2 regions of the Delftia tsuruhatensis genome follow, and region 2 is predicted to be linked to the other one. Evidence: riboswitches for the same ligand, from Rfam matches in the RefSeq annotation. Region 2 holds a riboswitch; the other holds the start of a gene.
What was found. Region 2 has a riboswitch for glycine ahead of gcvT (glycine cleavage system aminomethyltransferase GcvT). Riboswitches for the same ligand answer to the same signal wherever they lie in the genome.

Region 1: linked by a shared signal. The riboswitch ahead of L1Z78_RS02405 (D-amino acid dehydrogenase) and the one ahead of gcvT (glycine cleavage system aminomethyltransferase GcvT) in region 2 are both predicted to bind glycine.

The regions. Positions count from the first base shown of each region.
Region 1 covers NZ_LR813084.1:516,654-521,043, forward strand. Annotated here, with positions in the region: gene L1Z78_RS02400 (FIST signal transduction protein) at 1-310, shown strand, start outside; gene L1Z78_RS02405 (D-amino acid dehydrogenase) at 326-1,657, opposite strand; glycine riboswitch at 1,749-1,859, opposite strand; gene L1Z78_RS02410 (PepSY domain-containing protein) at 2,150-4,390, shown strand, end outside.
Region 2 covers NZ_LR813084.1:2,513,004-2,517,393, forward strand. Annotated here, with positions in the region: gene gcvP (aminomethyl-transferring glycine dehydrogenase) at 1-245, opposite strand, end outside; gene gcvH (glycine cleavage system protein GcvH) at 345-719, opposite strand; gene gcvT (glycine cleavage system aminomethyltransferase GcvT) at 857-1,993, opposite strand; glycine riboswitch at 2,052-2,169, opposite strand; glycine riboswitch at 2,185-2,296, opposite strand; gene L1Z78_RS11345 (fatty acid--CoA ligase) at 2,455-4,044, shown strand; gene L1Z78_RS11350 (hypothetical protein) at 4,204-4,390, shown strand, end outside.

The sequences.
Region 1 (4,390 bases), 2.0 Mb from region 2:
CGTGATCTTCTGTCGCCGCCAGGCCCAGGTCGCACGCCAGGAACTGCTGCAGCTGGGCGCGGCGCTGCGCGATGCGGCGGAGCCCGGCGACGGCCAGGCGCCGGAGCCATCGCAGCCGCCCATCCGCGGCGCCATCTACATCAGCTGCCGGGGCCGCGGTGGCGGCCTGTTCGGAGGCCCCGATGCCGAACTGCGCACCCTGCGCCACGCGTTGGGCGACGTGCCGCTGATCGGCTTCGTGGCCGAGGCCGAGATCATGGACGCGCGCCTGCACCGCTTCGCAGGTGTGTTGACGGTATTCACGGCGTAGCGGCGTCAGCAGGTCTCAGATGGCACGCGGACGCGCGGCGCCCGCACCGGGTGCCGGTTCCAGTGCCTGCACCCCGAGGAAATCGAAATCCACGGCCGGGCGTCGGCCGCTGACCAGCTCGGCCAGCGCCAGGCCCGAGCCGCAGGCATGCGTCCAGCCCAGCGTCCCGTGGCCTGTGTTCAGGAACAGGTTGGCGACCGGCGAACGGCCGATCAGCGGCACGTTGCTCGGTGTGGCGGGGCGCAGGCCGCTCCAGTACCGGGCCTGGCTGGCGTCGCCGGCGCCAGGGAACAGCTGTTGCACGCGCCGCACGATGGCCTCGCAGCGCACGGGATCGAGGTTGCGGTCATAGCCGTTGAACTCGGCCGTGCCTGCGATGCGCAGCCGGTCGCCCTGCGCGCCCGTGTAGCGCGAGAACACCAGCTTGAACTCGTCGTCGGTGAGGCTGACCTGGTAGGCCTTGGCGGCATCCAGCACGGGCAGGGTCACGGAGTAGCCCTTGGCCGGATAGATGGGCAGGCGCAGGCCCAGCGGTGCCGCCAGCAGCGGGCTGAACGAGCCCAGGGCCAGCACGTAGGCGTCCCCCTGGATGCGTTCGTAGCGGCCGTCGGCATTGGTGACTTCCACATGGTCGATATGGCGGCTGGCGCCCGCGCCCGTGGTGCGCAGTGCCGTGATGTGGTGGCCGTGGAGAAAGCGCACGCCGGTGGTGGCGGCGATGCGGGCCAGCTCGCGCGTGAAGAGGTTGGCGTCGCCCGATTCGTCCTGCGCCGTGTAGGTGGCGCCCGCGATGCGCTCGCGCACCTGGGCCAGGGCGGGTTCCAGGCGCACGGCCTCGTCGACATCGATCAGGCGGCGGTCGCAGCCCAGGGCCTGCATCTGCTCGGTGGGCTTGAGCGCCCCTTCGAACTCGCGGGCGTTGGTGTAGAAGTGCAGGATGCCCTGGGTGCGCTGCTCGTACTGCAGGCCGGTGTCGGCGCGCAGCTGCCGCAGGGCATCGCGGCTGTAGGTGCCCAGGCGCACGATCTGCCGGATGTTGTGGCGCGTGCGCGCCGGCGTGCAGTTGCGCAGGAAGGACAGGCCCCAGAGCCACTGGCGCATGTCGGCGCGCAGGCGGAACAGCAGCGGGGCGTCCTCGCGGCCCAGCCAGCCCAGCAGCTTGAACGGCGCGCCGGGATTGGCCCAGGGCTCGGCATGGCTGACCGAGATCTGTCCGCCGTTGGCGAAGCTGGTCTCGGCGCCCGGCGAGGCCTGGCGGTCGATGACGGTCACTTCGTGACCCAGGGATTGCAGATAGTAGGCCGAGGTGGTGCCGAGCAGGCCGGCTCCGAGAACGATGACGCGCATGACGATGCCCTTTCAAAGGCATGTGCCGGTCACACGGAGGCTGGATGCTTGATGGGCATGGCAAGCAGCCGGCGTCCGTCGTGACGCAGCTGCCGCTCCCCCTGTCCTTGGTACCTGAGAGATTCACCGCCGTCCATGGGGACGGGGCTTGCTCCTTCGGTGCGCCGTACCTTGCGGGCGGCGACTCTCCAGACGGCATGATGTGTTCGCAGTACGGTACCTGAGCGTGTATGGGAGTTTGCGCCTTCGGTGAGGCGGATGCCGCGGCACCCGCCTGCTCTCCTGCTGCTGGCGATTCTAGGCGCTGGCCTCAGGGTGCCAGCCTAGGCGAAAACCCCAGGCCGGCATCCGGGCCAACGGTTGGCATGCCACAGGCCATGAATGAGAACGATTTAGAATCGCGCGCTGATCGGCTCCCCGCGTCCATGGGGCCGAGGCACGGGTGCCGTGCACTCCCTGTCCGCTGCCAGTCTCCCGTCGCCGGCCTGTTTCATGCGCTTCAAGAAAATCTGGTTCCAGCTGCACTGGTTCGTCGGCATCACGGCCGGCACGGTGCTCATCGTCATCGGCCTGTCGGGCGCGGTATTTTCATTCCACGAGGAGATCCTGGACTGGCTCAATCCCGGCACGGCCTCGGTGCCCGTGCGCGAGGCCGTAGCGCTGGCGCCGCCGCAGATCGTGGCCGCGCTGCGCGAAGCCGGCGAGCAGCGCGCGGTCCAGCGCATCACCGTGTTTGCCGAGCCTGGGCGCTCGGCCCAGGTGGCCTTCAAGCCGGCGGCCGGCCAGCGCCGGGGCCAGACCGTCTTCGTCGATCCCTACACGGGCGCGCAGTTGCCCGGGCAGCAGGGCGCGGAGTTCTTCGGATGGGTGGAGCGCCTGCACCGCTGGCTGCTGCTGCCGCGCGACGACGGCAAGCCCGTCACGGGCACGCTGGCCGGCCTGCTGCTGATGCTGTCGCTGTCGGGCCTGTACCTGCGCTGGCCGCGCCGGCCGCTGTCCTGGCGCGCCTGGCTGACCTTCGATCCGGCGCTCAAGGGCCGCTCCTTCCTGTGGGGCCTGCATTCGGTGCTGGGCACCTGGGCGCTGGTGGCCTACGTGGTGTTCACGCTCACGGGCATGTACTGGGCCTTCGGCGTGGTGCGCAGCACGGTGGATGGCTGGGCCGGCGTTCCGCCGCGCGCTGCCGCGCCCGCGCAAGCCGCTGCGCGCGGCGGCCCGAGGCCGGAGCCGGCCGCCACGCAGCCCGTGGACATCGGCCCAGGCTGGGCTGGCTTCGAACACGTGGCCCGGGGCTGGACACTGGCGCAGCTGCGCCTGCCCGAACGCGCGGGCCAGCCGCTGCAGATCAGCTGGCTGGATGCCGATGCCGCCCACGAGCGCGCCCGCAACCAGATGGCCCTGCTGCCAGACGGCACCGTGCAGCGCGACGAGCGCCATGCCGACCTGCCCACGGGGCGGCGCGCCGTGGGGGCCATCTATCCGCTGCACATGGGCACCTACTTCGGCCTCCCGGGGCGCATCGTCATGACGCTGGCCTCGCTGGTCATGCCCTTGTTCGCCATCACGGGATGGATGCTCTACCTGGACCGCCGCCGCAAGGCGCGCGCCGTGGCGCGCGAGCACCAGGCGCTGGCGCAGGGCGCGGCCATCCCGCCTGCCGGCCAGGATGCCGTGCTGGTGGCCTTCGCCAGCCAGGCCGGCCATGCGCAACGGCTGGCCGTGGCCACGGTGGCCGCATTGCGCGGCGCGGGGCTGGCCGCGACGCTGCAGTCCGTGGCCCGGCTCGATGCCGAGCAATTGCGCCACCACCGGCGCGTGCTCTTCGTGGCCAGCAGCTTTGGCGAAGGCGACCCGCCCGATGCCGCGCGCCGCTTCGCGCGCCTGCTGGGCGCGGCCTCGGGATCTGCCCTGCCGCAGCTGCAGTACGGCCTGCTGGCGCTGGGCGAACGGCAGTACGCGGCCTTTTGCGGCTTCGGCCATGCGCTGGACCACCAGCTGCGCCGCCTGGGCGCGCAGCCGGTGTTTCCGCTGATCGAAATGGATGGCGAGGATGCCGCCGCCTGGAGCGCCTGGCAGCAGGCGCTGGCAGGGCATTTTGGCGTGGAGCCCGGCGTGTCCGGGCCGCCCGAGGCGGTGGCACCCGTGTTCTTGCCATGGCGGCTGCAGGCGCGCGAGCACTGCAATCCCGGCAGCCAGGGCGCGGGCCTGTACACGCTGCGGCTGGCCCCGCCCGAAGGCGCGGTTCCCGCGTGGCAGGCCGGCGCCCTGGTCGAGGTCCTGCCACGCCATGCTCCCGAGATGGTCGATGCCTGGCTGCTGCGCCAGGCCTGCGACGGCATGGCCGTGGTGCGCTGGCGAGGGCAGTCCATGCCATTGCGCGAGGCGCTGGCGTCCAGCGTGCTGCCCCTGCCCGGTGAATTCGCTGCGGGCACCGCGCCCCAGGCCGTGGCCGATGCGCTCCGGGCGCTGGCGCCGCGCAGCTACTCGGTCGCCTCGCTGCCGCAGGACGGCCATGTGCAACTGCTGGTGCGCCAGGTGCGCCACGACGCGGGCCTGGGCCTGGCCTCGGGATGGCTCACGTTCCATGCGCCGCTGGGGGCGTCCGTGTCCCTGCGCCTGGTCGAGAACAAGGCCTTCGCGCCCAGCGACGATGGCGATGCGCCAGCCCTGTTCATCGGCAACGGCTCGGGTTATGCGGGCCTGCGCGGCCACCTGCTGGCGCGCCTGCGTGCC
Region 2 (4,390 bases):
TTGCGGCCCGCGAGCGCCTTCAGTTCCGCCAGTGCCTGGGCTTCGGTGGCGGCGGGCGGCAGCGCCATGGGCTGGTGGCGCCGGATGGTGGGCGGCACGATGGCATCGATCAGCGCGTCGCGCGAGGCGGCACCGATGGCGCTGAGCATGTGGGCCTCGTCTTCGGGGGCGATGCCGATATGGCGGGCCACGAATTCGGTGGCGTTTTCGAGGGCTGCAAGGGGCTGGGTGGAGGACATCAGCATGGAGGGACCTGTCTCAAAAGCTGAGGGTGGCGGGTGCGTCGGCCGCGCCGGGCGCACCCGCCTGAAGAAAGACGGGCACCAGGGGTGCCCGTGGCGCCATCAGGCGTTCTGCGCGAAGGCGGTATAGGCCGCTTCGTCGAGCAGGCCGGCCAGCTGGCCGGCATCGCTGAGCCTGACCTTGAAGAACCAGCCTGCGCCCAGCGGATCGCTGTTGGCCAGGGATGGGTCGTCGCGCAGGGCTTCGTTGACCTCGACGATCTCGCCGCTGACGGGCATGTAGACGTCGGCGGCGGCCTTGACGGATTCGACCACGCCGGCCACGTCGCCCTGGTTGAAGCTGGCGCCCACGGCGGGCAGGTCGACGAAGACCACGTCGCCCAGCGCGTCCTGCGCATGGACGGTGATGCCGACGATGGCCGCGTCAGGATTGGCGGCGTTGATCCACTCGTGGTCCTTGGAATACTGGATGCTCATGATTTGCTCCGGATGGAAACTGGAAAAAACCTGTGAAAGGCGGTTTGAGAAAGGTCAGTGCGCACTGTAGCGGCATGCGGCGGCGGGAAAACCGAATCCGCGGGAACCGGACACCGCCTCCGGTGCGCAGGCCGTCCTCAACCTCGGTGGTAACGGGGGGCGACGAAAGGCGTAGCCTGCACCTGCATGGGCACGGCCTTGCCGCGCACCATGGCCTGCAGCGTGGTGCCTGTGGCAGCGCTGGCCGGCTCCACATAGGCCAGGGCGATGGGCTGGTTCAGCGTGGGCGACAGCAGGCCGCTGGTGACGGTGCCGACCTTGCGGCCACTGGCGTCCTGCAGTTCGGTGCCCTCGCGCACGGGCACGCGCTCCAGTGCCACCAGGCCCACGCGCTTGCGCGTGAGCAGCTCGGGCGACTGCAGTTGGGCCAGCACGGTGGCGGCGCCGGGAAAGCCGCCTTCGCGCTCGCCGCCGATGCGGCGCACCTTCTGCACCGCCCAGTTCAGCGCGGCTTCGGCCGGTGTCGTCGTCGTGTCCAGGTCGTTGCCGTACAGGCACAGGCCGGCTTCCAGGCGCAGCGAATTGCGCGCGCCCAGGCCCACGGGCCGGACCTCGGGCTGGGTCAGCAGCGCGCGGGCCAGTGCCTCGGCGGCCTCGGCCGGCACCGAGATCTCGAAGCCGTCCTCGCCGGTATAGCCGCTGCGCGTGATGTACAGCTCGGCCCCGCTCCATTCGAAATGGCCGCCCGTCATGAAGACCAGGCCAGCCGTGTCCGGCAGCAGGCGCTCCAGCGCGACAGCGGCCTGCGGGCCCTGCAAGGCCAGCAGGCCCCGGTCGAACTGCGGCACGATCTCGCAGCGCTGGCCGATACGGGCCTGGATGTGCGCCAGATCCTCGTTCTTGCAGGCGCCGTTGACGACGAGGAACAGGTCGTCCTCGCGGCGCACGAACATCAGGTCGTCGAGGATGCCGCCCGCGTCATCGAGCAGCAGGCCGTAGCGCTGGCGGTGCTCGCCCAGGCCCAGGACGTCCATGGGCAGCAGCGATTCCAGCGCCGCATCGGCATCCGGGCCGCGCAGGCTGATCTGGCCCATGTGGGAGACGTCGAACAGGCCGGCTGCCTGGCGTGTGTGCAGGTGCTCGGCCATCAGGCCTTGCGGGTACTGCACGGGCATGGAGTAGCCGGCGAAGGGCACCATGCGTGCGCCCAGCTCCTGGTGCAGGGCGGACAGCGGGGTCTTGAGCAGGTCGGGGGTGGGGGCGGCAGCGGTCAAGGAGGGTCTCTCTTCGGGCAAGTGGCAAGGCAATACGCCATCCCGGCATGCCGGGATGTCCTGCCCTGCTGTCCGCTTTACCTGAGAGATTCACCCGCACCTTCCGGGCGTGGGGCTTGCTCCTTCGGTGGATGGGCACGCCGCCGTGCACTGCATCTCTCTCCAGCAAGGAACGCCTGCGACCGTGGCGGCAGGCGGTGCCAGTCCTTTTGCCTGAGCGTTCGGAGCGAACCCTGCGCCTTCGGCGGTGCCGCTGCCTGCGACCGTGGCGGCCGGGCGGGCACTCTCTCCTGACCGGCGCATTCTAGCCGTGCACGGCGCATGCGCTGCTGCGGGATTTCCGCGGGCTGCGGCGTTTTCCTTGCATGGAGGTATTTGCAAATTGCATAACTGTCTAAAAAATCTCCTACATTGAGATGCATCGTTATATGAATCTCGTGAGCGGGAAGAAAGAAGCGCACATGCAGCAGACGCTGGGAGACACACTGGCCTGGCCGGCCCGTTATCTGTCGAACAAGGAGGCCCTGGTGGCCTGGGAAGGGGGCGAGCGCCGGGCCTGGACCTATGCGCAGCTGGATGCCGAGGTCAATCGCCATGCCCATGGCCTGGCCGATCTGGGCATCGGCCATGGCGACGTGGTCGCGGCCTTCCTCTACAACACGCCTGCCTTCGTCTTCACCATGCTGGCGGCCGCCCGCCTGGGCGCCATCTTCAACCCCGTCAACTATCGGCTGGCGCCGCAGGAGCTGGCCTTCATCCTCCAGGACGGCGGCGCCCGCGCCCTGGTCTTCGAGGCCGAGGGCAGCGAGACCGTCGCCCGTGCCCAGGCCCTGCTCAAGGCCGACGGCGGCGGCAGCCCCGCGCACTGGATCTTCGCCGACGATGCGCAGACCGATGCCCTGCCCATCTGGGCCACGCAGCGCCTGTCGGCCCTGGCCCGCGGCCGCAGCAGCGCGCCACCACAGGCACAGGTGCGGGAGAACGACCCCTGCATCCTCATGTACACCAGCGGTACCACGGGCCGGCCCAAGGGCGTGCTGCACACGCACCGCAGCAAGCTGGCGCACAACGCCCTCATGCACCAGACCATGCAGTTCACGCGCGACGACGTGGGCCTGGCCATGGCGCCGCTCAACCACACGGCCGAGCTGCACACCAGCTTCCTGCCGCGCCTGCAGGCCGGTGCCACCCAAGTGCTGCTGCGCCGCTTCGATGTGGCCGAGGCCTGGCGCCTGATCCGCGAGGAGCGCGTGACGTTCTTCTTCGCGGCTCCGACCATGATCACCATGCTGCTGGCCGACCCTCTGGCCTCGCCGCAACAGGCGCCCGCGCTGCGGCTGGTGGAGTACGGCGGCGCCTCCATGGCGCCGCACCTGATCCGCGAATGGACGCGCAAGGTCGGCAGCGACCTGGTCCAGGTCTACGGCACCACCGAGATGGGGCCCTGCATGTCCATCCTGCCGCCGCGCGAGCAGCTCTCGCATGCGGGCTCGGCCGGGCTGCCCTCCATGGGCCATGACCTCATCGTGGCGCGTGTGCGCGAGGACAACGCACCCACCGATCCGGCCGAGGCCTGCCTGCCCGGCGAGGTCGGCGAGATCCTGGTGCGCGGCCCCTGCATGATGGCCGGCTACCTCAACCGACCCGATGCCAACGCGCGTGCCCTGGCCCATGGCTGGTACCACACGGGCGACCTGGGCCACATCGACGATGATGGCCATCTGTGGATCCGCGACCGCATCGACTACATGATCAATTCCGGCGCCGAGAACGTCTATCCGCGCGAGGTGGAGGACGCCCTGGTCGAGCATGCCGATGTGCTGGAGGTCGCCGTCATCGGCGAGGCCGACGAGCGCTGGGGCCAGATCGTCGCGGCCCATGTGGTCGCCAGGCCCGGTGCAGCGCCCACGGCCGAGGCGCTGGATGCCTTCCTGGTCCACGGCGACCGGCTGGCCGCCTACAAGCGCCCGCGCCGCTACCACTTCCGCGAAGCCCTGCCCAAGACGGCCAGCGGGAAGATACAGAAGCAGTTGCTGAGGGGGGTGGGTTGAGAAGGCTTCTATCCAGCGTGCGGTCTGCATGATGGTGCGCGGTCGTATACGTTCATAAGACGCGTCTGAAAGAAGCCACTTCTTAGGAATATTCTGAAGCGAAGTGGTTACTTTGCATTACATTCTCGTCCTTCAAATAATCCTAAGGGTGAGAGAAAAATGTTCGTGTCCTACGTTCGCGTTTTTGCAATCTGCGCGGTGGCGGTTCTGGCTACGGGGTGTGCCCAACTGAAAGCCCCGCCTTACGGTGCGGACTACGCAGCCCTGGAGCAATTGAAGGCGGCCAAGCCGGGCTCCGCCAATGTTCTGAAGGTGGAGCCGACGGATCCTGCTGCCCAGGTCAACA